2 regions of the Streptomyces sp. NPDC041200 genome follow, and region 2 is predicted to be linked to the other one. Evidence: riboswitches for the same ligand, from Rfam matches in the RefSeq annotation. Region 2 holds a riboswitch; the other holds the start of a gene.
The links. Region 2 has a riboswitch for glycine ahead of gcvT (glycine cleavage system aminomethyltransferase GcvT). Riboswitches for the same ligand answer to the same signal wherever they lie in the genome.

Region 1 (15,042 bases), on a different contig from region 2:
GTGGCCCTGGGCCTGGTGATGGTGGCGATCGTGGTCACCATCGGGGCCGCCGAGGCCCGGATATCGGCACCGACGCTGGCCAAGGAGCGGAGCGAACTCATCGACCGCATCGAGTCGGGGAACGCCAAGGCGGACGGGCTCGCCAAGAGCGTGGACCAGCTCCGTGGCGATGTGGGGGAGAAGCAGCGGCAGGCGCTGGAGAAGCACGGTGGAGCCAAGGGCGACCTGGTGGCGCTGCTCTCGGGGGCGACCGCGGTGTCCGGTCCGGGCGTCAAGCTGACGGTCGACGACGCCAAGCAGTCCACGTCGGGGAGCGGCGGCGGCCCCAGGGAGAGCAACGACTTCTCCGATACGGGGCGGGTGCGCGACCACGACATGCAGCGCGTCGTCAACGGCCTGTGGGAGTCGGGTGCGGAGGCCATCGCGATCAACGGACAGCGGCTGACGGCGCTCTCGGCGATCAGGGCCGCGGGAGACGCCATACTGGTCGACAACAAGCCGCTGGCGCCGCCGTACACCGTGCTCGCGGTGGGGGACGGGCAGCGGCTGAGCACCGCTTTCCAGGACAGTGCCGATGGACAGTACCTGCATGTGCTGCAGGAGAACTACGACATCCGCACCAGCATGACCGCCCAGGACACGGTCCGGCTTCCCGCCGCGCCGAGCCTGATCGTACGTAGCGCAGAACCCATAACCGGCGGTGCCGGTAAGGGTGGCACCGAAACAGGGAAGGGCACATCGTGATCGCCGTATTGGGCCTCATCGTGGGAGTCGTGGTCGGACTGGTGGTCCGACCCGTGGTGCCGACGGTGGTCGAGCCCTATCTGCCGATCGCCGTCGTCGCGGCGCTCGACGCCGTGTTCGGTGGCTTCCGGGCGATGCTGGACGGGATCTTCGACGACAAGGTCTTCGTCGTATCGTTCCTGTCCAATGTGGTGGTGGCCGCACTGATCGTCTTCCTCGGTGACAAGCTCGGCGTCGGCGCCCAGCTGTCCACCGGGGTCGTGGTCGTCCTCGGCATCCGCATCTTCTCCAACGCTGCCGCGATCCGGCGGCATGTGTTCCGGGCGTGAGGCCGATGACGACCGACGACACCCCCGAGAAGCCGGAGCGGCCCGAGACGCCGCGTGAGCCGGAGCGAGCCGGGAAGTCTGAGCAGCCCCAGAAGCCTCAGCAGGCCGAGCAGCCTGGCGAGCCGGAGGCCCCGCGCGGGGCGGAACGGGCCGGAAAGCCGGAGCGGCCCGAGATGCCGCGTGAGCCGGAGCGGGCCGGGAAGCCTGAGCAGGCCCGGAAGCCTGAGCAGGCTGAGCGGCCGGAGCAGCCCGAGACGCGGCGCGAGCCGGAGCGGCCGGAGCGGCCGGAGCGGCCGGAGACGCCGCGCGGGCAGGAGCGGCCTGGGCAGGCCCAGCAGGACGGGAAGTCCGAGCAGCTCGGGGCCTCCCGGCAGGCCCCGAACCCCGAGCGGCCTGCGACGCCGCGCGAACCGGAACGAACCGGGAAGTCTGAGCAGCCCCGGAAGCCTGAGCAGGCGGAGCGGCCGGAGCGGCCGGAGCAGCCTGGCCAGTCCCCGCAGGCCCCGGGGCCTGACCGGCGTCAGCAGGACGCGCCCGAGCGGCCCGTGAAGCCGCGGCCGCAGGGCGCGTCCGAGCGGCCCGGGATGCGGGGCGGACCGGCGCAGGGGGCTGCGGGGCGGCCGCGGCCGTCGTTGCCCAAGCCGCCGGAGAAGCGCGCGGAGGGGAGCGGGAGGCCCGAGCACCCCGAGGCGGCGGAGCGGCGCAAGGCCGCCCCGCCGAAGCCCCCGGCGCCCCAGGCGCCCCGTCCCGGGACGGGCGGGCCCCACAACGGTCCCCGCCCCGCCCTCAGGACGCCGCTGCCGCGGAACGCACCGCCCCGTGGTCCGGTTCCGCCGGGCCAGGCCCCCAAGGGCGCGCCGCCGCGTCCCCCGGCCCCGGTGCCCAACGGGCGGCGTCCGGCCGATGGCGGGCCGTCGAACGGGACCGGGCCGCCCGCCGGGTTCGCGCCGGGAAGCGGGAAGCCCGGGGGCACGGAGGAGGAGGCGCTGACCGGTCGGCAGCGCCTGCTGAAGGGCGTGTGGCCGCCCCGGGTGACCCGGGCGCAGCTGATCGTCGCCGTGCTGCTGTTCGGGCTGGGTCTGGGCCTGGCCATCCAGGTGCGTTCGACCAACGAGAACAGCGTGCTGCGCGGGGCCCGCCAGGAGGACCTGGTGCGGATCCTGGACGAGCTGGACGCGCGCACCCAGCGGCTGCAGGACGAGAAGCGCCGTCTGGAGAACCAGCGCACCGAGCTGGAGAACAGCTCGGACCAGGCTGAGGAGGCCCGTAAGCAGACGCTCCAGAAGGAGCAGCAGCTGGGCGTGCTCGCGGGCACGGTCGCCGCGCAGGGGCCGGGGATCACGATCACCATCGACGACTCCCGGGGCTCCGTGGAGGCCGACATGCTGCTCGACACGGTGCAGGAGCTGCGGGCGGCGGGCGCCGAGGCGATCCAGATCGGCTCCGTGCGGGTGGTCGCCAACTCCTACTTCTCGGACGAGGGCGGCTCGGTCGAGATCGATGGACGGAAAGTGACGCAGCCGTACGTCGTGAAGGTGATCGGCAAGCCGGAGGATCTGGAGCCGGCGCTGAACATTCCGGGCGGAGTGGTGCAGAGTCTGGAGAAGGAGCAGGCCACCGTGTCCGTCCAGCGGGAGAAGAAGATCGTTGTGGACGCCTTGCGGTCAGGGAAGCGCCCTGACTACGCTCGGTCGTCATCACGGTGAGGCGGTTCGATATGAGGGTCTCTCGGGGAGACCATGTGGATGCGGGGGGTCGACGCACCAGAAGAGTCGCGCGTGATGGAAACTGTCTGGTGGTCACGGACGTTGTGAGGATGTCCGGACCGTCTGCTGGTGTGTGCATCGAGGGTTTGTCCTGCCCCACGGGCGGGTCTGTTTCAGTCAAGGGGAATCGCCCGTGAAGTTGTTCGGGAAGTTGTTCGGGAAGAGTGCACGCCAGGATGGCGGGAGCGGCACCGCTCGCCACCGCGCACGGCGTGCTGCGGACGAGAGCGGAGGGGGGAGCGAGGAGCGCCCGCTGTTCCGGGATCAGGTCGGCGGCCAGGGCGGTGACATTTCGGGCGGCCAGGGCGCGTCTTCTGTTGACCCCTCGGCGGCCGGACGCATAGGTTTCGAGGACCCATCGGCCTCGCGGAGTGGTGGAGGTCCCGGAATGCCTGTTTGTACGAGGTGCGGGCATCGGAACGCGGAGGACAGCCGGTTCTGCTCCAACTGCGGTGCGCCGCTGCGGGGCCAGGCGCCCTCGGAGCGTGCCTCGGAGACCACCTCCACGATCTCGATCTCCGGTATCGAGGCGTACGACTCCGAGGTGACCGGGCAGACGCCGCTGCCGTCGCTCAGCCCGGAGGCCCAGGCCGCCGTGGAGGCGCTGCCGCTGGGTTCCGCGCTGCTGGTGGTCCGCCGCGGGCCGAACTCGGGCAGTCGCTTCCTGCTGGACAGCGATCTGACCACGGCCGGCCGCCACCCCCAGAGCGACATCTTCCTGGATGACGTGACGGTCTCCCGCCGCCATGTGGAGTTCCGGCGCGGCCAGGACGGCAGCTTCACGGTCGCCGATGTCGGCAGCCTCAACGGGACGTACGTCAACCGGGAGCAGATCGACGCGCCGGTGGTCCTGACCAGCGGCGACGAGGTGCAGATCGGTAAGTACCGGCTGGTCTTCTACCCGAGCCAGCGGGGCGTCGGCATCTGACCCGTCAGGGGAGGTCCGTCCATGCTTCAGACACCGTCGGGCGGTGCCGGTACCGGCACCGCCCCCGCGGGCGGCCCGGGCGGCCGGTCCATGAGTATCGGCACCGTGCTGAATCTGCTGCGGGACGAGTTCCCCGAAGTCACCATCTCCAAGATCCGCTTCTTGGAGGCCGAAGGACTGGTGGAGCCTCGGCGCACGCCGTCGGGCTACCGCAAGTTCAGTCAGGAGGATGTGGAGCGGCTCGCTCTCATCCTCCGCATGCAGCGCGACCACTACCTGCCACTCAAGGTCATCCGGGAGCACCTGGAGGCCCTGGAGCGGGGTGAGCGGCCGCAGCTTCCTGCCGTTTCGCCGGGAGCGCGGCCGTGTGAGCTGCTGGAGCCGGGGGCCGACCAGGGGGCCGCCGCGCTCCCTGACGGACCCACGGTGGCCCGGGTGGGCCGGGCCGAGCTGCTGGCATCCGCCGAGGTCAGCGAGGCGGAGCTGGCCGACTGGGAGTCGTACGGCCTGATCGCGCACGGCGGGGACGGCGGATATGACGTCGAAGCGGTGACGGTCGCCCGGTTGCTCGCCGAGCTGGGCCGCTTCGGCCTCGAGCCACGTCATTTGCGGATCATGAAAGCGGCCGCCGAGCGCGAGGCCGGGCTGGTCGAGCAGGTGGTCGCACCGCTGCGGCTGCATCGAAATCCGCAGACCAGAGCGCATGCGGAGGCCAGTGCGCGCGAGCTGGCGACGCTCTCCGTCCGGCTCCACGCGGCCCTGGTCCAGTCGGCGCTGCGGGCCGCTGCGCACTGACCGATCCGGCCCCGACTATCCAAACCGGCCGGGCACGTCCTAGGGTTGCTGTGTGAACGAGCTCGACGTCGTGGGTGTCCGGGTGGAAATGCCCTCCAACCAACCGATCGTGCTCCTGCGTGAAGTGGGAGGCGATCGCTACCTCCCCATCTGGATCGGACCAGGGGAGGCGACCGCGATCGCCTTCGCACAGCAGGGCATGGCTCCGGCACGCCCGCTGACCCACGACCTTTTCAAAGACGTACTCGAAGCGGTCGGCCAGACGCTCACGGAGGTCCGGATCACGGACCTGCGGGAGGGGGTCTTCTACGCCGAGCTGGTCTTCGCCAGCGGTGTGGAGGTCAGCGCGCGGCCGTCCGACGCCATAGCGCTCGCGCTGCGCACCGGGACGCCGATCTACGGCAGCGACGGCGTGCTCGACGACGCCGGTATCGCCATCCCGGACGAGCAGGAGGACGAAGTGGAGAAGTTCCGCGAGTTCCTCGACCAGATCTCGCCCGAGGACTTCGGAAGCAGCAGCCAGTGAAGCGGTCTGCCGGTCCTCGCTAGCGCATTCGAGTAGCCTTTCCCGGACGAGGGACACGGGAAACCACTCTCAGGGTGATTATCACTCGGCGTGCCGAGTGTGGCGATCGTTGACGCACCCCGGGTGACTGCCTACCTTCGAGAAGGCAGGTCGAGGACGGAGGTCGGCGTGAGAAGCACCGGCGACGGCACGGCAGCCGGCGGTCCGTATGCGCTCCAGGGGAGCGCACCGGCCGATCCGGCACTGAAGGCTCGGGTCGCGGCACAGCCCACGGCACCACGCGAGCCCGCCGCGGGGGGTACGGAGACGGTCGGCTACCGCGGGCCCACCGCGTGCGCCGCCGCGGGCATCACCTACCGCCAGCTGGACTACTGGGCGCGCACCGGGCTGGTGGAGCCGAGCGTGCGGCCCGCGTACGGGTCGGGCAGCCAGCGGCTGTACAGCTTCCGGGACGTGGTCGTCCTGAAGATCGTCAAGCGGCTGCTGGACACCGGTGTGTCCCTGCAGAACATCCGGGCCGCAGTCCAGCACCTGCGTACCCGGGGCCTGGACGATCTGGCCCAGATGACGCTGATGAGCGATGGCGCGACGGTGTACGAGTGCACCTCGCCGGACGAGGTCGTGGACCTCCTCCAGGGCGGCCAGGGTGTCTTCGGGATCGCCGTGGGCGTGGTGTGGCGGGACGTGGAGAGCGCGCTGTCCCAGCTGCACGGGGAGCGGGTGGACACCGGCGAGACGCTGGTGGGCCACAACCCCGCCGACGAACTGGCCCGGCGCCGCAACCGGGCGGGCTGAGAGCGCTCCCACCCCGTGCCGGGCGCCGATTGTCAGTGGCGTGCGGCAGCATCGGACATGTGAGGGGTGTGCCGACGATTCTCCATCTGGACATGGATGCCTTCTACGCTTCGGCGGAGCAGGCGTCCAAGCCCAGCCTGCGCGGAAAACCGGTGATCGTGGGGGGCCTCGGGCCGCGCGGGGTGGTGTCCACGGCGTCGTACGAGGCCCGGGTGTTCGGGGTGCACTCGGCCATGGCGATGGCGCAGGCCCGCAGGCTCTGTCCGAACGCGGCGTATCTGACCCCCCGCTTCTCCCTCTACCGCCAGGTCAGCGACCAGGTCATGGGGCTGCTGCGGGAGCTGTCGCCGCTGGTGGAGCCGCTGAGCCTGGACGAGGCGTTCGTGGACCTGGAGGCGGGCGGCACCGAGGCCCGGGTGGAGGCGGCGCGGGCCGTGGGGGAGCGGCTGCGGGCCGATATCCGCGCCGTGACGGGGCTGACCGGATCGGTGGGCCTGGCGGGCTCCAAGATGCTCGCGAAGATCGCCTCCGAGCAGGCCAAGCCGGACGGCATGGCGGTCATCGAGCCCGGCACGGAGCGGGAGCTGCTGGACCCGATGCCGGTGCGCACCCTGCCGGGCGTCGGCCCGGCCACCGCGGAGGCGCTGCGCCGCGCCGGTATCCACACCGTCGCCGAGACGCGGGAGGCGGGCGAGGCGGAGCTGGTCCGGCTGCTGGGCCGGGCCCACGGCACATCGCTGTACCTGATGGCCAGCGGGCGGGACGAGCGGCCGGTGGTCGCCGAGCGGGACGCCAAGTCCATCTCCGTGGAGGACACGTTCGACGTCGACCTGACGGACCGCACCCGGGTGCAGCTGGAGGTGGCGCGGCTGGCCGACCGCTGTGTGCGGCGGCTGCGGGAGGCGGGCCGTTCGGGGCGTACGGTCGTGATCAAGGTCCGGCGGTACGACTTCTCGACGCTGACCCGTTCGGAGACCCTGCGCGGCCCCACCGACGACCCCGGCGTGGTCAAGGAGGCCGCGGCCCGGCTGATCGACGGGGTGGACACCACGGCGGGGGTGCGGCTGCTGGGGGTGGGCGTGTCGGGGCTCGCGGACTACACGCAGGAGGATCTGTTCGCCCAGGCCGCTCACGCAGCGCAGGCCGCTCAGGCCGCCCACGAGGCCCTGGAGGCCCCGGGGAGGCCTCCAGGCTCCGAGGCGCCGGAGCCGGAGAGCCCAGGCCTCTCAGACCCCGCTGAGGCCGCTGAGAGGCCTCGGGCCTGGCTGCCGGGCGCCGATGTGCGGCACGCCGAGTACGGGGCGGGCTGGGTCCAGGGGAGCGGGGTGGGGCGGGTGACCATACGGTTCGAGCTGCCCTGGTCTGACCCCGGCCGGGTGCGGACGTTCGCCGTGGACGACCCGGAGCTGGAGCCGGGCGAGCCGCTGCCGCTGGTGCGGCCACCCGAAGCCGCCGAGGCCGCCGGGGCCGCCGAAGCCGCCGGGGAGGGGAGCCAGGGGCGGGGTCAGCCGGTGACGTCCAGGCCGTAGTGGTGGTAGAGCTGCAGCTCCTGCTCCGGGGAGAGGTGGCGGCCGACGCCGAGGTCCGGGGCGTCCTTGATCAGCGCCCGGTCGTACGGCACCCGCAGCGAGTCGCCGACGACCTCGCTCGGTTCGAGCGGTACGAAGACGTCCCGGCTGAACAGGCCGGTGCGTACCGCCGCCCATTCGGGTTCGCCGGTCGCGTCGTCGAGGTAGACCTCGTCCACGGTGCCGATCTTGGCGCCCTCGCGGTCGAATGCCTTGCGGCCGATCAGGGTCCGCGGGTCGATGTCCGTCTGCACGCTCTCTCCCACAGGTGGCGACGATCAGGTGGCGGTGATCCAGTGATACCTACCAAAAGCCACATCCCCGTACGCGGCCACTCGAGCACCTGGCGACCAACCCCTCCCGCCCGTAGACGCGCTGGTACGCTGGCTGTGGCTGCAGACCCCGTGCGGGAGAGTCCTCCGACAATGGCGTCGGGGGCGCCGAAGGAGCAAATCCTCCCCGGAATCTCTCAGGCACACGTACCGCGCGGGTGAGGTCACTCTGGAAAGCAGGGTGGGCCACGGGGAGCACAGCTCCGGAACCCCTCCTCACCGACGGTGAAAGCCGGTCAGGCCACACGCGGACCGGTGAAGCTCTCAGGTTGAGATGACAGAGGGGGAGGCCGTCCGGGCACCCGCGCCGCGGTGCCCCTCGCCGGTCGTGTTGACCAGGAGGCCCCCGCTGATGACCACCCACCGCATCTCGCTCGCCGATCTGGAGCGCGGTACTCCATTCGAGCAGCGGCATATCGGCCCCGACGCCGGAGCGCAGGCCAAGATGCTCGCCCAGGTCGGCTTCGGCTCCCTCGACGAGCTGACCGCCGCCGCCGTACCCGAGGTCATAAAGAGCGCCGAGGCGCTGCGGCTGCCGCCCGCCCGCAGCGAGGCGGAGGTCCTCGCCGAGCTGCGTGCGCTCGCGGACCGCAACCAGGTGCTGCCGTCCATGATCGGCCTCGGCTACTACGGCACCTTCACCCCGCCGGTGATCCTGCGCAACGTCATGGAGAACCCCGCCTGGTACACGGCCTACACCCCGTACCAGCCGGAGATCTCCCAGGGCCGTCTGGAGGCGCTGCTCAACTTCCAGACCGTCGTCGCCGATCTGACCGGTCTGGACACCGCCGGTTCCTCGCTGCTGGACGAGGCCACGGCCGCCGCGGAGGCCATGGCGCTGTCGCGGCGTGTCGGCAAGGTCAAGGAGGGCGTCTTCCTGGTCGACGCCGACTGTCTGCCGCAGACCATCGCGGTCATCGAGACCCGCGCCGAGCCGACCGGCGTCGAGGTCGTGGTCGCCGATCTGACCGACGGCATCCCGGACGAGATCGCCGAGCGCGGTGTCTTCGGCGTGCTGCTCCAGTACCCGGGCGCCTCCGGCGCGGTCCGCGACCCGCGTCCGGTCATCGAGCGGGCCCATGAGCTGGGCGCGATCGTCACCGTCGCCGCCGACCTGCTCGCGCTCACCCTGCTCACCTCGCCCGGTGAGCTGGGCGCGGACATCGCGGTCGGCAGCACCCAGCGGTTCGGCGTGCCCATGGGCTTCGGCGGCCCGCACGCCGGGTTCATGGCCGTGCGCGCCGCCCACGCCCGCAGCCTGCCCGGCCGACTGGTCGGGGTGTCGGTGGATGCCGACGGCGACAAGGCGTACCGCCTCGCGCTGCAGACCCGCGAGCAGCACATCCGCCGCGAGAAGGCCACCAGCAACATCTGCACCGCGCAGGTCCTGCTCGCCGTGATGGCCGGAATGTACGCGGTCTACCACGGCCCGGACGGGCTCGCGGGCATCGCCCGCCGCACCCACCGCTACGCCACGGTCCTCGCCGAGGGGCTGCGGGCGGGCGGCGTCGAGGTGGCGCACGGCGCCTTCTTCGACACCCTCACCGCGCGCGTCCCCGGCAAGGCCGCCGAGGTCGTCGCCGCCGCCCGGGAGGCGGGGGTCAATCTCCGGCTGACCGACGCGGACCACGTGGGCATCGCCTGCGACGAGACCACCGGCCGCGCCCAGCTGGCCGCCGTGTGGTCCGCCTTCGGTGTCGACGGCGGGGACGGGAGCGACATCGACGAGCTGGACGCGGCGGCGGCCGACGCGCTCCCCGCGGAGCTGCTGCGCGCGGACACGTACCTGACCCACCCGGTCTTCCACCAGTACCGCTCCGAGACCGCGATGCTGCGCTACCTGCGGCGGCTGGCCGACCGGGACTACGCCCTGGACCGGGGCATGATTCCGCTCGGCTCCTGCACCATGAAGCTCAACGCGACCACCGAGATGGAGTCGGTCACCTGGCCGGAGTTCGGCGCGCTGCACCCCTTCGCGCCGGTCGATCAGGCCCACGGCTATCTGACGCTGATCCGCGAGCTGGAAGAGCGGCTGGCCGAGGTCACCGGCTATGACAAGGTCTCCCTCCAGCCGAACGCCGGATCGCAGGGCGAGCTGGCCGGGCTGCTGGCCGTGCGGGCGTACCACCGGGCCAACGGCGAGCCCCAGCGCACGGTGTGCCTGATCCCGTCCTCCGCGCACGGCACCAACGCGGCAAGCGCGGTGATGGCGGGCATGAAGGTCGTCGTCGTCAAGACCGGCGAGGACGGTGAGGTCGACGCCGCCGACCTGCGTGCCAAGATCGAGCAGTACGGCGAGCAGCTGGCCGTCCTCATGGTCACCTACCCGTCCACCCATGGGGTGTTCGAGGAGCACATCACCGAGATCTGCGCGGCCGTGCACGACGCCGGCGGCCAGGTGTACGTGGACGGCGCCAACCTCAACGCGCTGGTGGGGCTGGCCGAGCCCGGCCGGTTCGGCGGCGATGTCTCGCATCTGAACCTGCACAAGACGTTCTGCATCCCGCACGGCGGCGGCGGCCCGGGGGTCGGCCCGGTCGCGGTGCGCGCGCACCTCGCGCCGTACCTGCCCAACCACCCGCTGCAGCCCGCCGCGGGCCCGGCCACCGGGGTCGGCCCGGTGTCGGCCGCGCCGTGGGGCTCGGCGGGTATCCTTCCGATCTCCTGGGCGTACGTCCGGCTGATGGGCGCCGAGGGGCTGCGCCACGCGACGCAGGCAGCGGTGCTCGGCGCCAACTACATCGCCAAGCGGCTGGAGCCGCACTACCAGGTGCTCTACACCGGGCCCGGCGGGCTGGTGGCGCACGAGTGCGTGGTGGATCTGCGGCCGCTCACCAAGGCGACCGGGGTCACGGTCGACGATGTGGCCAAGCGCCTGATCGACTACGGGTTCCACGCGCCGACGATGTCGTTCCCGGTCGCCGGGACGCTGATGATCGAGCCGACGGAGAGCGAGGACCTGGCGGAACTGGACCGGTTCTGCGAGGCGATGATCGCGATTCGCGCGGAGATCGACAAGGTCGGCTCGGGGGAGTGGACCAAGGACGACAACCCGCTGCGGAACGCGCCCCACACGGCCGCCGCACTGAGCGGGGCGTGGGACCACCCGTACACCAGGGAAGAGGCGGTCTTCCCGGCCGGGGTCTCGGCGGCCGACAAGTACTGGCCGCCGGTGCGGCGGGTCGACGGGGCGTTCGGGGACCGCAACCTGGTCTGCTCCTGCCCGCCGATGGAGTCGTACGAGAGCTGAACACGGGGCTGGACACAACGATGGGGCCGGTGCGGCGTTTACTTACGCGCCGGGCCGGCCCCTGGTAATGCCAACGCCTCCTGGGTGGTCAGCCCTAGGCGGCGGTCACGACGTGCTCGGTGGCGAGCGGTCGGCACGGGGCGATGACGCGCCCGTCCGGCAGCAGCTCACCGGTGTCCTCGAAGAGCAGGACACCGTTGCACAGCAGGCTCCAGCCCTGCTCCGGATGGTGCGCCACGAGATGGGCGGCCTCCCGGTCGGCGGAGTCGGCTGACGGGCACGGTGGTTGATGTTGGCACATGGCGAGGTTCTTTCGCTGCGGTGAGGTGTATGTCCTGCTGCTCGCTGCGGCGTTCATGTAGGCCGCCCCCCCGTTGTGTGTCGGTTGGTTGCTCCCAGTGTTGCCCTGTGGCAAGGATTCCGCAGGGATTTCGCGGCACCGGTCTTGCTAGATGATGACGCATCACCCGACCGGACGGTTGACCGTGGCGGGACTGTTACCCGCCCGTAGCGCGGCGCCCCGTCGCCCGACGGGCCACGGGGCGCGCCATCCGTCGCGGAAGGGGCAGGTCAGGCAGGGGAACCCAGCAGCGGAGCCGGCGTCAGCCGATGGGTGAGGACGGGCAGCAGATCGGCCGCGGGGTGCGGGCGGTGGGCCGCGATGCCCGGCGGCGCCGGGGCCAGCGGCACCAGCAGGTCCCCGGCCTCGATGCCGCCCTCGGCGGCGTCCGCGGCGGGGTCGCCGTGCAGCCACAGCGCCACCATGTACAGCTCGGGAATCGACAGGAACCGTGGCTGGTACGCGGCGGGCAGTGACTCGGCCTGGCGCAGGGCGAGTTCGGCCGAGGCCACGTACGGCCCCTCGGAGAAGTGCGAGAAGGCCCAGCCGTCGGCGGTGAGCCTGGCCTCGGCGGCGGCCACCGTACGGTTGTCATCGCGGAGCATGAAGCGCCAGCCGGTGAGTCTGACCCGCGGCGGGCCGACGGGGGTGGTGATGTCGTCCAAGACGTGGACGGGGAGCGGGAGTTCGGGTTCGAAGGGGCCGGACAGGGAGCTGAGTGCCGGGGTGCGGACCTCACGGACAGCGGTGGGGGAACCTAGGGCCGTGAGGACGCTGCGCAGGGCGGGCGCGGGGGCCGGGGGCACAAGCAGCGGCATGGTGGGTCGCCTCTCACTTCGGAGACACGGTGGAGCGATAGCGGGCCAGGGTATGGACGCGCGCTGTCGGTGTACGTAACTCGGTACGCGGGTCAGAGGGGGCCGGGACGAACTGTCCGGGCGTTATCTCTCTGCCTCGTAAAGCGAGTTTATACGACACATGTTCCGGCAGTGTTTCGGCTAGCTGTCCCCGATATTGCGCACAAGGTGATTTCCGGTCCATGCGGACGCGGGGATTTCCCCCGATTCGGTGCCGGATGCACGGATATGACCTGGCGGTTTACGCCAGCCGCGGTAGGCTGGATCCTACCGCTCCATTTTTCTGGAGCAATGCGCCACTGTTGAGATCCTACCGGCTGGGCGGGCCGCGCGGGGCGTTATCGATCACATTGGCGGGCATCATCGAGCGTGGTGTGCGCGGTGCGGGCGCCGGATGATCCACTCGAGGAGGTAGCTCCGATGGGGGAGAAGGTCGTAGCCGGTGAGTTCGATCCGTCGGGTCGGCAGCGGCAGCGCGGACGGTTGCGGCAGTGCCTCGACGCGCTGTCCCGGCTGCTGGCCGACAAGCGATTCGATCGCCCGAAGAATCTCATGGGGCTGGAGATCGAGCTGAATCTCGCAGGCGCCGACGGGCTGCCGAGGATGATGAACACAGAGGTTCTGGAGCGCATCGCGAGTCACGATTTCCAGACCGAACTCGGACAGTGCAATCTTGAAGTGAACATCGTGCCGCATCGTTTGCACGGGAGGGTTCTCGACCAGCTCTCGGAAGAGCTGCGAACGGGACTGTCATATGCCGACCGCAAGGCGCGCGAGGTGTCCTCCGAGATCGTGATGATCGGAATTCTGCCGACCCTGGCCGCCCGGGATCTCGGTTCGGCCAACCTGTCCTACGACGACCGCTACAAACTTCTCAACGAACAGATGCTGGCCGCCCGCGGCGAGGATTTCCTCATCGATATCGAGGGCCGTGAGCGCATCAGCTACGCCAGCGCCACCATCGCCCCCGAAGCCGCGTGCACCTCCGTGCAGCTGCACCTCCAGGTCACCCCCGGGCGCTTCGCCGCCGTGTGGAACGCGGCGCAGGCCGTGGCCGCCGTACAGATCGCCATCGGTGCCAACTCCCCCTTCGTCTTCGGCCGTGAGGTGTGGCGCGAATCCCGTCCGCCGCTGTTCCTGCAGGCCACCGATGTGCGCGCACCGGAATACGCGACGCAGGGGGTGCGGCCGCGCACCTGGTTCGGCGAGCGCTGGATCACCGACGCGTACCAGCTCTTCGAGGAGAACCTGCGCTACTTCCCGCCGCTGCTGTCCACCGGCGCCGACGAGGAGCCGCTGCGGATCCTGGACGAGGGCGGCGTGCCCGACCTCCAGGAGCTGGTGCTGCACAACGGCACGATCTACCGCTGGAACCGGCCCGTCTACCAAGTCGTGGACGGCGTACCGCATTTGCGGGTGGAGAACCGGGTGCTGCCCGCGGGCCCCACCGTCACCGACGTCATCGCCAACGCCGCCTTCTACTACGGGCTGGTCAGAGCGCTCGCCGAGGAGCCCCGCCCGGTGTGGACCCGGCTGCCGTTCAGCGCCGCCTCGGCCAACTTCGACGCCGCGTGCCGCCACGGCATCGACACGGTTCTGCAATGGCCGAAGCCCGGCCGGTCCTCGTCCCTGGCGCGCACCCCCGCCGTACGGCTGGTCCTCGAGGAGCTGCTGCCGCTGGCCGCCGCCGGGCTGGACGCCTGGGGCGTCGAGCCCGCCGACCGCGACCGCTACCTCGGCGTGATCGAGCAGCGCTGCGCCCTGCGGGTCAACGGCGCGTCCTGGCAGGCCGCGACGTACCACCGGGCGCGGGACAGCGGGCTGGGACGGGACGCCGCGCTCGCCGCGATGACCCGCCGCTACTGCGCCCTGATGCGAACCGACGCGCCGGTGCACACCTGGCCCGCGGACCTTTCCGCCTGACCTGGGTCAGTTCGCGCCCGCCTCTCCGGCGGCGACGATCGCCTTGAGCATGGCCGTGTTGATCTGCGCGGGGTCGTTGACCCGCTGCGCCGATCCGCCGGTCGCGCGGGCGATCTCCTGGAGGGCGTCCTGGTCGGCGTCCGGGCCGACCGCGATGGCGATGAGCGGCACCGGGCGGTCCGGGTCGACCAGCCGCTTCAGCTCCTTCACCAGCGCGGCGCGCGAGATGCTGCCCGGATCCTGGTTGGCGCCGTCGGTGAGGATCACCACCGCGTTGAACGTGCCCCGCACAAAGGTGTCCTGGGCCTGCCGGTAGGCGGCCAGCGTGGTGTCGTACAGCCCGGTCGAGCCCTCGGGGAGCGGTTTCAGCGCGTCGAAGGCGGTTGTCAGCACATCGCGCTGGCCGGTTCCGTCCGGGGTGCGCGCCCCGAGGCGGCGGGCCGCGACCAGCTCCCGGTAGTCCCGGTCGCCGTCCAGTCCGGTCGAGAATTCCCACAGCCCGATCTCGTCCCGCGCGGTGAACCGGGTCAGGGCCTGCCGCAGCGACGCCTTGGTGACGTCCATCCGGCTCTGTCCGGCCCGGCCCGGCACCGGGTCGCCCATCGAGGCGGAGGCGTCGACGACCGTGTTCAGCCGGGCGCTCTGCACGGTGATGGTCCACATCCCCAGCGCCGCCTCCACCTCCCGGGCGGACGGCCCGGGGGAGGGCGTCACCGCGTACGGCTGCGGGGTGCGGCCGCCCGCGGCCCGCGCCACCGGCTCGCTGACCTTGCCGTCCGCCGTCCGGAAGCCGTCTTTCCGCAGGGTTCGGCGGCCGCTCGGGTCGGTGAGCAGCGTCATGAAGCGGGTGGCGGCCCGCGCTCGTACGGTGGTCAGCTCGCGGTCGTTG
Region 2 (15,042 bases):
CCTGCCCGTCGCGCTGCTCGTCACGATGATCGTGGGGATCAGCATCGGCGCGGTCACCGTTCCGCTCGGTGACGTGTGGGGGATCGTCCTCCACCACGTCACCGGCGCGGGGGCGGCGCCCTCCGACCCCGCGCTCGACCAGATCGTCTGGAACTTCCGCACCCCGCGGGTGGTCCTGGCCGCACTGGCCGGTGCGGGCCTCGCCGTGTGCGGCGCGGTCCTGCAGACCGTGGTGTCCAACCCGCTCGCCGACCCCACCGTGCTGGGCTTGTCCTACGGCGCCACGCTCGGCGCCGTCCTCGTCATCACCCTGGGCGGTGGCGCCGCGCTCGCCGGGCTCGGGGTGTCGGCGGCCGCCTTCCTCGGCGCGGTCGCCGCCGGCACGCTGGTCTTCGCCCTCGGGCAACGGCGGGGACGCCTGGCGCCAACCCGGCTGGTGCTTGCCGGTGTCGCCGTCGGCTACGCCCTTCTCTCGGCCACCAGCTACGTACAACTCCAGGCGTCACCGACCGAGTTGCGGACGGTCATGTTCTGGATGCTGGGCAGCGTCGCAGGGGCCCGGTGGGACCAACTCCCCACCGTCGCCGTGGTGGTGCTCGTCACGACCACGCTCCTCACCCTCTTCGGCCGACGCCTCAACGCCCTGCTGGCCGGTGACGAGTCCGCCACCGCTCTCGGCGTCAACGTCAACCGGCTGCGCGCCGTACTCCTGATGCTCACCGCACTGCTGACGGGGACCGTCATCGCCGTCGTCGGCAGCATCGGCTTCGTCGGCCTGATGATCCCGCACCTGGTGCGCCTGACCACCGGTGCCGACCACCGCCGACTGCTCCCCCTGACCGCCCTGCTGGGAGCCGTCTACCTGGTCCTCGTCGACCTGCTCTCCCGCACTCTCGACCGCCCCAACGAAATCCCCCTGGGCATCCTCACCGCTCTCCTCGGAGCCCCCTTCTTCCTGTGGCTCCTGCGCCGCAACAAGGGCCTGGACTGAACCATGAAACTCACCGTCGACCGACTCCACGTCACGCTCGACCGCAACCCGATCCTCCGCGATGTCAGCCTTCGGGCCCACCAGGGCGACATCGTCGGTCTCGTCGGTCCCAACGGCAGCGGCAAGTCCACCCTGCTGCGCGCCGTCTACCGCTCACTGCGACCGGCGGGCGGTGTGGTCAGGGTCGGCGAGGACGACATATGGGCCCTGTCCCCCCGCACCGCGGCCCGTCGCACCGCCGCCGTCCTCCAGGACAGCGGCGGCAACACCACCGGACTGACCGTCACCGAGATCGTCGCCCTCGGCCGCGCCCCCCACCACGGTCTGCTGGGCCGCGACGGAGCCGAGGACCGCCGGGCCGTGGCCGATGCCATCGACCGCTGCGGCGTCCGACCGTTCGCGGACCGGGACTACGCCTCCCTGTCCGGCGGAGAGCGCCAACGCGTCCTTCTGGCCCGCGCGTTGGCGCAGACCCCCCAGCTCCTCGTGCTGGACGAACTCACCAACCACCTCGACATCCGCGCCCGCTACGAACTGCTGGATCTCATCCGCGCCACCGGTATCACCACCCTGGCGGTCCTGCACGACCTCGACCTGGCCGCCCGGCTCTGCGACCACCTGGTCGTCCTGCACGAGGGAACCGTGACGGCGGCGGGGCCGGTGCTGGACGTACTGACCCCGCGGATCCTCGGCGACGTCTTCGGCGTCCGCGCCCGCACGGAACGACACGCCGACGGCGTCATCCGCATCACGTACGCCGCCCATGCCCTCGCCGGCGGAGAGACCACGGCGGACCGCGACCCGCTGACGTACCGGACAGAGCCCGGCCGTGGATAGGGTTGATCATGTCCCCGCCGCGCACGGGATGCCTTCGGGGATACAGTCCGACAGGGGTCATGGCCAGGTATCACGGGAGGGGCTGGGGTGTTCGAGATCGCGACGGTGGGTGCGCTCACCGCCTTCTTCACGGCGGTGGGCAACGGCGCCGCCGGGGAGGTCGGCAAGCAGGTGCTTCTGTCGACGGGCGCGCTGGTGCGGCGGACCCTGGGGCGGGAAACGCCGCTGCCGAGCACCCCGGAAGGCTGGGAGCTGCTGGCGCGTCAGATGCAGCCGCACCTCCGTGACGATCCACGGCGCAACGATGAGCTGGCCCTGCTGGCCCGCAGTCTGCCGCAGCTGGCATTGCGCCCCGGCACCGGACTGCCGCCCGCCACACGGGACTTCACTGACCGTCAGAGCGTCTTGCGGCAGCTGAGGCGCGAGGCGACCCGCCCCGCCGCCGGGCGGCCCCGGGCCGCGCTGCTGTACGGGCCGCCCGGCATCGGCACCAGCGCGGTGGCGCTGCACTGGGGCGCCGACCGGATCGCGCAGTACCCCGACGGGCAGTTCTACGTCGACGCCCGCGACGCCGCCGCCGACAACGGGCTGGAACCCGCCGCCGTCCTGGAGCGCCTGCTGCGCCAGATGGGCGTCGATCCCAGCCTCATGCCGCCCACGGAGGTGGGGCGCGAAGAGGTGTACCGGCGGCTGACGGCGGGCCGCCGGGCGCTGGTGGTCATCGACCACGCCTCCTCGGCCGCGCAGGTCCGGGGCCTCATCCCGGCCACCCCGGAGGTGTTCCTGCTGGTCGTCGCGTCCGGCCCGGCGTTCCTGCTGGAGGCCGAGCGGATCGCCGTACCCCCGCTGAAGGACCGGGACGCGATGCAGCTCCTGCGAAAGGTCGCGGGGCCGGAACCGGTCGCGCGCGCCAAGCCGCAGATGCCCGCCCTGCTCGACGGCTGCGCGGGCAACGCCTTCGCGCTCAAGGCCGCGGCGGTACGCCTGCTGACCGGCGAACAGCCCGCCGCGTCCGGAACAGACCGCCATCCGGTGCGCGCCATGGCCCAGGACGCCTGCCGCCGCCTCCGCCCCGAGACAGCGCGGCTCTGCCGCCTGACCGCTCTGGGCGGCTGGCCCGCGATCGACGCCCGCCTTGCGGCGGAGGCCGCGGACGTCGCCCCCGAGGACGCCGCCCGGATGCTCGCCGAGGCGGCGGACGTGCGGTTGCTGGAACCCCTGGGCGACGGCCGCTACCGCTTCCGGCCCGAGGTCCGCCGCCATCTGGCCGACGCCGCAGGGCCCGAGCACGGCATCCCGGAGTGCTTCGCGGCCATCTCCCGCGTCCTGAACGGCCTGCTGAACCTGGCCCTCCACGCCGCACACGCCGCCCTGCCGCAGAGCTGGCGCACCGAACCCGCACCGGCGGACGGAACCCCGTACGGCCACGAGTCCGCAGGCATGACGGCCCTGCGCGCAGAGGCGGGAAACCTCGTCCGGGCGGTCTCCGTCGCCGAGGAGTACCAGCACATCGAAACGGCACTGCGCCTGGCCCGCGCGCTGTGGCCCCTCCAGCTGAAGGCCGGGCACTGGGACGAGACGCTGCCCGCCCTCCGCATCGCGGCCCGCTGCGCCGACGAGCACCACCCCCGCACCCGCCTCGCGGGTGCCCTCCACTTCCAGCTCGGCCACTGCCTGGGCGAGCTGCGGCAGTGGGAGCAGGCCGAACGCGCGGTGCGCGCCGCCGTCGACTGCGAGCGCGCGGCCGGGCACGCCCGGGGCGAGGCGTCGTCCGTGGAGATGCTGGGCCTGCTGTGCCTGTACCAGTGGCGGTACCCGGAGGCGTACGAACGCTTCGCCGAGGCGGAGCGCGTCTACGGGCGCATCGGCCCCGACCAGGAGGGCGCCCGGGACCTCCCGCGCGCCCTCGCCCTGATCCAACGCCACCAGGGCCGCGCCCTGCGCGGTATGGGTGACCTGGCGGAGTCCCGCAACCGCCTGGAGTCCGCGCGGGACTCCTTCGCCGGGGAGGCGTACAACCTGGCCCGCACCCTCACCGACCTCGCCGAGACCCTGCACGACGCCGGGGACGACGCCGCCGCCCTGACGAAGATCGCCGAAGCGGAACGCCTCCTCACCCCAGAACAGGCAGCCCCCCACCTGGCCTACCTAGCCGGTCTGCGGGAGCGCTGCGAAACGTAACGCCCGCGCCCGGCAGCCGCCTGACGGTGGCTGGGGGGTGGGGAGCATCCCCCTGCCCCGCCCCGGACGTATCGCCCCGGCACCCGCGCCTCACGCGCGCGCCACCCCCACCTCGTGCACCCCACCCGCCACCCGCACCCGCAGGGTCACCGGCACCGCCCCGCCGCCTCCCGCCTGCCACGCGTGCAGCGACGACGCGTAGGCGGCCGGGTCCGCGTCCGCGTCCGGGGCGCCTGATAGGTGGAGTACGCCGTGATCCCGCAACCGCACAACGCACGTGTCCGGGCCCGTCACGTACGCCGCCACCGCACACCCCGGGTACCGCCGCAGCACCTCCGCCGTCCAGCCCTCCGCGCCGCCCAGGCGCGGATCGTCCGGCGTGCCCTCGCGCCAGATCACGTCGGCCCGCGTCAGGTCGCCCGGGTCGCGGGTGTCCTCGTGGACGGCCAGGTGGGCGTCGCCGACCGCGTCGTACGGGTGGCCCGTGGTGCGTTCGACCCAGACATCAGGCCCGCTCACCCGCGTGCGGACGTTCAGGGGCGCCGTACGACGCGGCGGGCCGTACGGGGGCAGGGGCAGCGGCTCCAGGAGGGCGGGGGACGGGGGTTCGGGGAGGTCCATCAGGGCGTAGAAGTGGCGCCGCAGCAGCGCCGCCGACGCGCCCGGGGCGGACGTGGTGAACGATGCCGGGCCCGGCGCCGGACGGTGCCGCGCCACAAGCTGCTCCACCTGGTCCCGCAGCGGACCCTGCGGATCCAGCCGTGGCGCGTCCCGGACGAACGCCGCCAGGGGCGCCTCCGGGTCCAGCCGGTCCTGCGCGGCGGACGCGGCGGAGGCCAGCAGGACGGGAGTGCCCAGCGCCGCCGCGTAGTACGAGACCGCCCCGAAGTCCCCGACCACGGCATCGGCGGCCAGCAGCGCCTGCCGCCACGCGTGCGCGGGGTCGACCAGGGTGAGCCCGCTGCGCAGGGCACGGTCCAGCCAGACGCGGATCTGGCCGGGCCCGTGCCCGTACCAGATGTTGGGGTGCAGCACGGCCGCCAGCCGGTAGTCGTCGGCGGGCAGTTCGGCGGCGAGCCGGGGGAGCAGCCCGGGCAGCACGTCCTGGTCGCCGCCGTTGCCGAAGAAACCCTCCGGGTTCCAGGTGGAGTTCAGGACGACGAGGCGCTGCCCCCGGCGTACACCCAGCGCCCGCCGGAACCGCTCCCGATGCGGTACGGCGGCCAGCATGCGGTCGAAGCAGGGGTCCCCGGCCAGTACGGAGGCGGCCTCGGCCTCGGGGCAGACCCGTCGCAGCCGCTCCAGCTGCTCGGGGTGGGACAGGACGAGCCCGTCCACGAACGGCTGCCCGTCCACGAGCAGCCAGTCAGGCGAGAGGCCGAACGTCGGCTCGCGGATCCTGCCTCCCGGCGCGGAAAGCCGCTTCGTGTAGCCGACCCCGTGCGACAAGACGGTCAGCTTGCCGCGCAGACCGCTGAGCTGGCCGCCGAAGCTCGCGGAGACCGCCAGATCCACCGGCGTCGCCAGCGCCTGTTCCCACGGCAGCACCGGCAGCTCCAGGTCCGCGAACAGCTCGCGCACTCCGCCCTGGAAGGCGGACGAGTCCGTCGAGGTGACCAGGAGCTGCAGCCGGAAGTCGTCGTGGAACAGCGGCAGCACGTCCAGCAGCCGCCCGGCCGAGGTGACGTTGTGCACGACGAGCAGGACGCGGCGGCTCGCCGCACGACTCGCCCAGCGCTCCGCGTCGTCCCCGACCGGCACGCGTATCGCCCGAGGATCAGCCGACGTCACCGGCCACCGCCATTCGTCAGCACTCGATGACGTTGACCGCGAGCCCGCCCCGCGCCGTCTCCTTGTACTTGACCTTCATGTCGGCGCCGGTGTCCTTCATGGTCTTGATGACCTTGTCGAGGGAGACATGGTGGCGGCCGTCGCCGCGCAGCGCCATCCGCGCGGCGGTGACGGCCTTGACGGCGGCCATGCCGTTGCGCTCGATGCAGGGGATCTGCACCAGCCCGCCGATCGGGTCGCACGTCAGGCCCAGGTTGTGTTCCATGCCGATCTCGGCGGCGTTCTCGACCTGCTCCGGGCTGCCGCCCAGCACCTCGGCGAGGCCACCGGCGGCCATGGAGCAGGCGGAGCCGACCTCGCCCTGGCAGCCGACCTCGGCGCCGGAGATGGACGCGTTCTCCTTGAAGAGCATGCCGATGGCACCGGCCGCGAGGAGGAAGCGGATGATGCCTTCCTCGTCGGCGCCCGGCACGAAGCGGCTGTAGTAGTGGAGGACGGCCGGGATGATCCCGGCGGCGCCGTTCGTCGGGGCGGTGACGACGCGGCCGCCCGCCGCGTTCTCCTCGTTGACCGCCATGGCGTACAGCGTGGTCCACTCCATCGCGCGGGCGGCCGCGTCGCCTTCGGAGCGCAGGGCACGGGCGGCGTTGGCGGCGCGGCGGCGGACCTTGAGGCCGCCGGGCAGGATGCCCTCCTGGCCCAGGCCGCGGGCGACGCAGGCCTCCATGACCTGCCAGATCTCCAGCAGGCCCGCGCGGATCTCGTCCTCCGTGCGCCAGGCCTTCTCGTTCTCCAGCATCAGGGCGGAGATGGACAGGCCGGTCTCGCGGGAGAGCCGCAGGAGTTCGTCGCCGGTGCGGAAGGAGTACTTCAGGGCGGTGTCGTCGAGCTTGATGCGGTCCTCGCCGACCGCGTCCTCGTCGACCACGAAGCCGCCGCCGACCGAGTAGTAGGTCTTCTCCAGCAGCGGATGGCCGGTCTCGTCGTACGCGAAGAGGGTCATGCCGTTGGCGTGGTACGGCAGGGAGCGGCGGCGGTGCAGGATCAGCTCGTCCGACGCGTCGAAGTCGATCTCGTGCCCGTGGCCGCCCTCCATCTCGGCGGCGAGCAGCCGCAGCCGCTTGGTGGTGCGGATGCGCTCCACCTCGCCGTCGGCGGACTCGACGTCGACGCTGCGCGGCGAGTGGCCCTCCAGGCCGAGCAGGACGGCCTTGGGGGTGCCGTGGCCGTGGCCGGTGGCGCCGAGGGAGCCGAAGAGTTCGGCGCGTACGGAGGCGGTGGGGGCGAGCAGACCCTCGTTCTTCAACCGGAGGACGAACATCCGTGCCGCCCGCATCGGGCCGACCGTGTGCGAGCTGGACGGGCCGATGCCGATCGAGAAGAGATCGAATACGGAGATGGCCACCGGGGACTCCTTCGTCTGCACGTGGGGGCGCGTGCGGGGTGGTGCGGTGCGGCGGCGCGCCGCGGTGGGCGCACCTCCGGGGGAGGCGCGGGGGCGCACCTCCGGGGGAGGCGCGGGGGCGCACCTCCGGGGGAGGCGCGGGGTGGGCGCGCCTCCAGGGGCGCGGGGGGTGGGTGCGCCCCCTGGGCGGCACGCGGGGTGAGCGCGCCGCCCAGGATCCGGCCGGGACCGGGGTTACTTCGTCAGGTGCGGGTACAGCGGGTGCTTGTCGGCGAGGGCGGTGACCCGCGCCTTCAGACCCTCCGCGTCGTACGACGGCTTGAGCGCCTCGGCGATGATGTCCGCGACCTCGCGGAAGTCCTCGGCGGTGAAGCCGCGGGTGGCCAGCGCCGGGGTGCCGATGCGCAGACCCGAGGTGACCATCGGGGGCCGCGGGTCGTTCGGGATGGCGTTGCGGTTGACCGTGATGCCGACCTCGTGGAGCCGGTCCTCGGCCTGCTTGCCGTCCAGCTCGGAGTTGCGCAGGTCGACCAGGACGAGGTGCACGTCGGTACCGCCGGAGAGGACGGAGACGCCCACCTCGCCGACGTCGGCCTGGGTCAGCCGGTCGGCGAGGATCCGGGCGCCCTCGACCGTGCGCTCCTGGCGCTCCTTGAAGGAGGAACCGGCCGCGACCTTGAAGGACACCGCCTTGGCCGCGATGACGTGCTCCAGCGGGCCGCCCTGCTGACCCGGGAAGACCGCGGAGTTGATCTTCTTGGCGAGGTCGGCGGTGGAGAGGATCACGCCACCGCGCGGACCGCCCAGGGTCTTGTGGGTGGTGGTGGTCACGACATGGGCGTGCGGCACGGGGGAGGGGTGGAGCCCGGCCGCGACGAGGCCCGCGAAGTGGGCCATGTCGACCATGAGGTACGCGCCGACCTCGTCCGCGATCCGGCGGAAGGCGGCGAAGTCCAGCTGGCGCGGGTACGCCGACCAGCCCGCGATGACCAGCTTGGGGCGGTGCTCCTTGGCGAGGCGCTCGACCTCGTCCATGTCGACCAGACCGGTCTCGGCGTCCACGTGGTAGGGCACCACGTTGTAGAGCTTGCCCGAGAAGTTGATCTTCATGCCGTGGGTGAGGTGGCCGCCGTGCGCCAGGTTCAGCCCAAGGATGGTGTCGCCGGGCTGGAGCAGCGCGAACATCGCGGCCGCGTTCGCCTGGGCACCGGAGTGCGGCTGGACGTTGGCGGCCTCGGCGCCGAAAAGCTCCTTGACGCGGTCGATGGCGATCTGCTCGACCACGTCGACGTGCTCACAGCCGCCGTAGTAGCGGCGGCCGGGGTAGCCCTCGGCGTACTTGTTGGTCAGGACCGAGCCCTGGGCCTCCATGACGGCGGCCGGAGCGAAGTTCTCCGAGGCGATCATTTCGAGGGTGGACTGCTGGCGGTGGAGTTCGGCGTCGACAGCAGCGGCGACGTCCGGGTCGAGCTCGTGCAGGGAGCTGTTGAGAAGCGACATCTGGGTCCCGATCGAAGAAGAGGGTCAGTTTCCGGAGAAGGCGGCGTATTCCTCGGCGGAGAGCAGGCCGTCCGGCTCGTCCGTCACCTTCACCTTGAACAGCCAGCCGCCCTCGAAGGGGGCGGAATTCACCAGCGCCGGGTCGTTCACCACGTCTTCGTTGATCTCGGTGACCTCACCGGAGACCGGCGCGTACAGGTCGCTGACCGACTTCGTGGATTCCAGCTCACCGCAGGTTTCACCGGCGGCGACGGTGGAGCCGACATCCGGGAGCTGGACGTACACGACATCGCCGAGCGCGTTGGCCGCGTGTTCGGTGATGCCGATCGTCGACACGCCGTCCTGGTCGGCGGCCGACAGCCACTCGTGCTCCTTGCTGTAGCGCAGCTGCTGGGGGTTGCTCATGGTCCGATTCTCCTGGATAGGGGGGAGTGCTTGGGAAACGGGTCTTAAGCGGTGGGACGGATCACTGGAGAGAGGCGGCGCGCGGGAGGTTTCAGCGCTCGCGGCGATAGAAGGGGAGCGCGACGACCTCGTACGGCTCCCGGGTACCGCGGATGTCCACCGTCACGCCCTTCGCGCCGGGCGCGGCGTACTCCGCGTCGACGTACGCCATGGCGATCGGCTTCCCCAGCGTCGGGGACGGGGCGCCCGAGGTGACCCGGCCGATCTCCGAGCCGTCGGGGCCCAGCACGGCGTATCCGGCGCGCGGTACCCGGCGGCCGTCGGCGACCAGGCCGGTCAGCGTGCGCGGCGGCCGGGCCTCGGCCTCGCGCGCCGCGGCCTCCAGAGGCGCGCGTCCGACGAAGTCACCGGGCTTCTGGAACTTCACGACCCGGCCGAGCCCCGCGTCGAACGGGGTCGTGTCGGTGGTCAGCTCGTTCCCGTACAGCGGCATCCCGGCCTCAAGGCGCAGCGTGTCCCGGCAGGACAGCCCGCACGCCACCAGGCCCACCGGGGCGCCCGCCTCGGTCAGCGCCTGCCAGACCCGCTCGGCGTCGTCCGGCGAGACGAACAGCTCGAAGCCGTCCTCACCGGTGTAGCCGGTGCGGGCGATCAGGGCGGACACGCCCGCGACGGTGCCCGGCAGCCCCGCGTAGTACTTCAGCCCGTCCAGGTCGGCGTCGGTCAGGCCGCCCAGGATGCCGGGGGACTGCGGCCCCTGGACGGCGATCAGCGCGTACGCGTCGCGGTCGTCCCGTACGGCGGCGTCGAAGCCGGTGGCGCGCTCGGTCAGCGCGTCCAGCACCACCTGGGCGTTGGAGGCGTTGGCCACGACCAGGAACTCCTGCTCGGCGAGCCGGTAGACGATCAGGTCGTCGAGGATGCCGCCCTCGCTGTCGCAGATCATGGTGTAGCGGGCGCGGCCCACGGCGAGCGCCGAGAGCTGGCCGACCAGGGCGTAATCGAGGGCGTCCGCGGCCTGCGGCCCGGTGAGAGCGATCTCACCCATGTGGGAGAGGTCGAAGAGACCGGCGCGGGTGCGCACCGCGGTGTGCTCGTCGCGCTCGCTCCCGTACCGCAGGGGCATGTCCCAGCCCGCGAAGTCGGTCATGGTGGCGCCGAGCGCACGGTGGACCGCGTCCAGCGCGGTGTGGCGGGGCGTGGGCGGGGCGTCGGTCATGGTTCAGCTCCCAGGGGCATGATCACGGCGATGACGGGACGGGTGGGCCGGATGGGACGACAAGGACGGCACACGCGTCCTCCCCATCTGTCATCGGAACCTGAGAGGTTCGCCGTGACCTTCCCGCGCGGCGGGGCTGGTCCGGCTTGCACCTTGGGTGGGGCCACCTGACGTGGCCCGCTTTTCAGATCTGCCTCATCCGTGCGGTATCGGGGCCTGAGAGATTCAAGGGAGGACTTGCTCCTTCGGCGCCTCGGACGACCCGGCGGATTCGCCGGTGCCCGAGAACTCTCCCGCGCGGATTCAAGCGGCCGGTATGCAGTTGGCGCGGACATCATCGCACGTCCGCTCCGGAAGGGAACCCCCGATCTGTGAGCGGGGTCGCTCCGGGGCCTCCTTGATGGGCATTACCTTTTCTTGACACTCTCGGGGTACGGAGCCGCTTGACCGACCTTGGAGGACGATCACGGTGCACGGGCAGGGAACATACGCGACAACCCGAGGAACCCTGCCCGCGCGGCAGGAGCAGACGCGATCAGACGGCGGCACGGTCAGACCGGACCGCCGCGCCCCCGTGCACGACCTGCGCGGCGGAGTGGGGACGGAGCTGCGCTACCCGGCGCGCGACCTGATCATCGCCTCCGGACTGCCCGGCAGCGGCAAGTCGACCCTGATCAACCGGGTGGTCCCCGGGCTCGACCCGCGCGGCACGGCCGTGGCCCGGGTGGACTCGCAGCGCACCCGGGAGGCCTGGGAAAGACGCATGCCCGGCTGGCTCCCGTACGCCGTCTACCGGCCGCTGGTCCGCTGCGCCCACTACGCGGGGCTGCGCCGGGCGCTCGGCTCGGGCGCGAGCGTCGTCGTCCACGACTGCGGCTCACAGCCCTGGGTGCGCCGCTGGCTGGCCCGGGACGCCCGGCGCACCGGCCGTGGCCTGCATCTGGTGCTGCTGGACGTGGACCCCGCGGTCGCCCTGGAGGGCCAGGCCGCCCGCGGCCGGGGGGTCTCCGGCTTCGCCTTCGGGCGGCACCTGCGGGCGATGGGGCGGCTGGTGGCGCGGGTGGAGGGCGGACAGCCGCCCGAGGGCTGCGCTTCCGCCGTGCTGCTCGACCGGGCAACCGCGAGCAGGCTGCGAGCCATCTCCTTCGAGTGACGCGGGTGGCCGTGTGAGGAAGTGCTGTGGAGATGCCCGGGCGGCCCATGGCCTTCCGCCGCGCAGCCGTTATGGTGCTGGTGCAGGTCGGACGAGATGGCGGTTGGGACGAAGATGAGTATTCCGGAGCACCAGGGCATAACCCCCGCTCACGGAGGATTTCCCGACGGCGCTTATCCCGGGTCCGCGTTCCCCGGCAATGAGCTGGAAGAGGTGCTCGCCGCCTCGATCGGCGTCCCGGGAGCCGGAGCGCGGATCGTCGAGACGCTCGCCCGCGCCCATGTCTGGATCCCGCTGCCGAACGGCGGCGGCCCCGACAGCCGCAGCCTCGACCTGCCCACCGTGGAGATCGAGGGCCAGGCGTACGTTCCGGTCTTCAGCTCCGAGCAGCAGTTCCTGCAGATCGTCGGCGGCCACATGTCGTTCACGGTCGCCCCGGCCGTGGAGTTCGCCCGCGGGCTGCCGCCGCAGCTCGGCATCGCGGTGAACCCGGACGGGCCGGTCGGCGTCCCGCTGCCGCCGCCCGCGGTCGAGGAGCTGTGCAAGGCCGGGCGCAGCGAGCTGGACGGCCCGGCGCGCGGCGGCAGGGTGCGGCTGTTCGAGCCCGACTGGCAGCAGGAGCCGGTCGACTTCCTGGCCGCGGCCGGGATCGAGTTCGGGAGGGAGCCCGGGGTACGCACCGCGCGGCGCGCGCTGGCCAGCGTCGAGGGCGATCAGCCTGCGCTGTTCGTCGGGGTCCAGCTGGACGCGCCGGGCCCGGAGGGGCAGGCCCTCGCGGTGGAGGCGCTCGGCAGGGCGCTCGGGTCGGTGCCGGTCCCGTGGACCGTTCAGCTCGTCGCGCTGGACGTCGCGCAGGGTGACCCGGTGGCCACCTGGATGCTGGAGCGCGTACGGCCGTTCTACGACCGTGACCTGTGACGCACCCCGGGGACGGCCACGGGGGCCCGTAAGCTGGTTGGATGACCAGACGGGGCGGCGCGCGTCCCGGTGAGTGCGGGCAAGGCCGAGAGAGGGGCGGACCCAGGTGAGCGCGGGCGCGGATTGGGGGGCGGCTGCCGGTCAGGTCGAGCGGATGCTGCAGCAGGTAGCTCCCGGCCGGTACGACGCCTACGAGGCGCTGCTGCACGCCCTCGCCGAGGGCCAGGTCTGGATGCTGCTGTGGAACGGCGCTCCCGGCGCACCCGACGCCCAGTACGGGAACATGGACGTGGACGGCCACGGCTACGCACCGTGTGTGACCTCCGCCCAGGAACTCGCCGCCAGTGGCTGGAACCGCGCGCATGAGGTGGTGGACGCGCGGCGGATCGCCGACTCCCTCTACCGCGACCACTACGGCCTGTGGCTCAACCCGCACGCCCACGGCGGCGGCGTCGGCATCCCCTGGCTCGATCTGCGGCGCATCGCGGGCGGTCTTGACCGGCTGCCCGCCGGTCCGCTGCGGCTGACCGAACCGGCCATCGAAATCCCGCAGTTCTACGCCCTGTTGGGGCAGAACGCGCACCGCACCGCCGTGGTGCGCTCGCTGCGCCGCGCCTGGGTGCAGCCCGCGCTGGGCGCCCCGTATCTGGCCATCGGACTCGATCTGTACGACAACAGCCAGCAGGCCGTGGAATCGGTGCGGCTGATGATGCAGCAGTCGGTCGGCGTGGTGCCCGAGGGGCTGCCGGTCTCGACGGTCGAACTGTCGGACGTGCACGACCCGGTGGCGATGTGGATGCGGGCCAACGCCCGCCCGTTCTTCGACCGTGACGCCCACGCCGGCGCGCCCGCGGCCCCGCCGCCGCCCCCGTCGTACGGGTACGGCTACCCGCCGCCCCGCCACGCGTACTGAGCCCATGGCCTGAAGCGCGCCCTCCGCCACCTGTACCGCCCCACCTGCGAACTGTCTGCGGTGGGGCGGTTGTTACTGATGCGTTCTCGTGTCACAACTGTCCGTATACCGGAACCGCTTACCGCACATCACGGTTAGGCATCCATTGCCCGTGGGTACTGGCGGGTGATCACAAACGCGATGAAGACTCCCGCTCCAAGGGGCGCGGTTCCTGCATTCCCGGATAACGACCCCTTTCGCTCACCTTGTGAACTTAAGCCGCCACAGCGGCGAGTCGTGGGCCGGTCACCGCCGGTCGAGAGGGGTCCCCACCACGATGACGGCACCATTGCACGGCACGAGCGCCGACGCAGAGCCGGTCGCGACTGCCGATGTAGCGGCGGATGTGGTCAAGGCGTCGGTCGAGGGAAGATCGCTGCGACAGATCGCCTGGAGACGCCTCAAACGCGACAAGTTGGCGCTTGCGGGCGGGGCCGTGGTCGTCTTTCTCGTGCTAGTGGCGATCTTCGCGCCGCTGATCGTGAGCCTGCTGGGCCACCCGCCCAACGAGTTCCACCAAGAGGAGATCGACCCGCTCTTCGGCACCCCCAAGGGCAGCCTGGGCGGCATCAGTTCGGACTTCCTCTTCGGCGTCGAGCCGTCCAACGGCCGCGACGTGTTCAGCCGGGTCGTCTACGGCGCGCGGATCTCGCTGCTGGTGGCGTTCCTCGCGGCCCTGGTCGCCGTTGTCCTCGGCACCGTTTTCGGCATCATCGCCGGATATTTCGGTGGCTGGGTGGACTCGGTGATCAGCCGGGTGATGGACATGCTGCTGGCCTTCCCGCAGCTGCTGTTCATCATCTCCCTGGTCTCGGTGCTCCCGAACGACCTGCTGGGGCTCACCGGCAGCGGGGTGCGCATCGCGGTACTGGTCTCCGTCATCGGCTTCTTCGGCTGGCCGTACGTCGGCCGCATCGTGCGCGGCCAGACGCTGTCGCTGCGCGAGAAGGAGTACGTTGAGGCCGCGCGCAGCCTCGGCGCGGGCCGCCGCTACATCCTCTTCAAGGAGCTGCTGCCCAACCTGGTGGCGCCGATCACCGTCTACGCGACGCTGATGATCCCCACCAACATCCTCACCGAGGCGGCCCTCAGCTTCCTGGGGGCGGGCGTGAAACCGCCGACCGCGTCCTGGGGGCAGATGCTCTCCAAGGCGGTGGGCACCTACGAGGACGATCCCATGTTCATGATCATCCCGGGTGCGGCGATCTTCATCACCGTGCTGGCCTTCAACCTGTTCGGCGACGGCGTCCGCGACGCCCTCGACCCCAAGGGCACCCGATGAGGCGCCCCGGCCGCGCAGCTCAGGCGGCACCCCGAAGCTTTCCCGGCGCCATGCCACGTACCGCTATCCCGGAGGTTGCAGGAACCATGAAACCCCTACGTTCGTCGAGAAGCAGGCGGATCGTCGGCGCGACGGCTGTCGTCTGCGCCCTGCTGAGCACCGCGGCGTGCGGTGGCGGCAGCGACGATGACAAAGGCTCCGGTGCCGGATTCAACGCGGGGGCGGAGGGCATAGCCAACAAGTCCGCCAAGAAGGGCGGCACCCTCAAGTTCATCAACAAGCAGAACTTCGACTCGCTCGACCCGCAGCGCCAGTACTACGGCTTCGCCTGGGACTTCGCCCGGTTCTACTCGCGTCAACTCATCACGTTCGCGCCGAAGCCGGGCGAGGCGTCCAACGAGCTGGTTC

Region 1: linked by a shared signal. The riboswitch ahead of gcvP (aminomethyl-transferring glycine dehydrogenase) and the one ahead of gcvT (glycine cleavage system aminomethyltransferase GcvT) in region 2 are both predicted to bind glycine.

The regions. Positions count from the first base shown of each region.
Region 1 is NZ_JBVIZF010000059.1:6,437-21,478, reverse strand. Features, by position in the region: gene ACZ6CL_RS40680 (DUF881 domain-containing protein) at 1-744, shown strand, start outside; gene ACZ6CL_RS40675 (small basic family protein) at 741-1,073, shown strand; gene ACZ6CL_RS40670 (DUF881 domain-containing protein) at 1,871-2,779, shown strand; gene ACZ6CL_RS40665 (FHA domain-containing protein) at 2,913-3,767, shown strand; gene ftsR (transcriptional regulator FtsR) at 3,789-4,562, shown strand; gene ACZ6CL_RS40655 (bifunctional nuclease family protein) at 4,615-5,088, shown strand; gene ACZ6CL_RS40650 (MerR family transcriptional regulator) at 5,257-5,883, shown strand; gene ACZ6CL_RS40645 (DNA polymerase IV) at 5,943-7,412, shown strand; gene ACZ6CL_RS40640 (PRC-barrel domain-containing protein) at 7,388-7,717, opposite strand; glycine riboswitch at 7,849-7,946, shown strand; glycine riboswitch at 7,947-8,074, shown strand; gene gcvP (aminomethyl-transferring glycine dehydrogenase) at 8,136-11,033, shown strand; gene ACZ6CL_RS40630 (DUF5999 family protein) at 11,128-11,334, opposite strand; gene ACZ6CL_RS40625 (hypothetical protein) at 11,604-12,191, opposite strand; gene ACZ6CL_RS40620 (glutamate-cysteine ligase family protein) at 12,651-14,153, shown strand; gene ACZ6CL_RS40615 (substrate-binding domain-containing protein) at 14,160-15,042, opposite strand, start outside.
Region 2 is NZ_JBVIZF010000001.1:796,744-811,785, forward strand. Features, by position in the region: gene ACZ6CL_RS03765 (FecCD family ABC transporter permease) at 26-991, shown strand; gene ACZ6CL_RS03770 (ABC transporter ATP-binding protein) at 995-1,828, shown strand; gene ACZ6CL_RS03775 (ATP-binding protein) at 1,916-4,009, shown strand; gene ACZ6CL_RS03780 (hypothetical protein) at 4,100-5,770, opposite strand; gene ACZ6CL_RS03785 (L-serine ammonia-lyase) at 5,817-7,205, opposite strand; gene glyA (serine hydroxymethyltransferase) at 7,440-8,705, opposite strand; gene gcvH (glycine cleavage system protein GcvH) at 8,730-9,110, opposite strand; gene gcvT (glycine cleavage system aminomethyltransferase GcvT) at 9,202-10,329, opposite strand; glycine riboswitch at 10,524-10,635, opposite strand; gene ACZ6CL_RS03805 (AAA family ATPase) at 10,799-11,482, shown strand; gene ACZ6CL_RS03810 (enhanced serine sensitivity protein SseB) at 11,597-12,400, shown strand; gene ACZ6CL_RS03815 (enhanced serine sensitivity protein SseB C-terminal domain-containing protein) at 12,555-13,313, shown strand; gene ACZ6CL_RS03820 (ABC transporter permease) at 13,630-14,634, shown strand; gene ACZ6CL_RS03825 (ABC transporter substrate-binding protein) at 14,721-15,042, shown strand, end outside.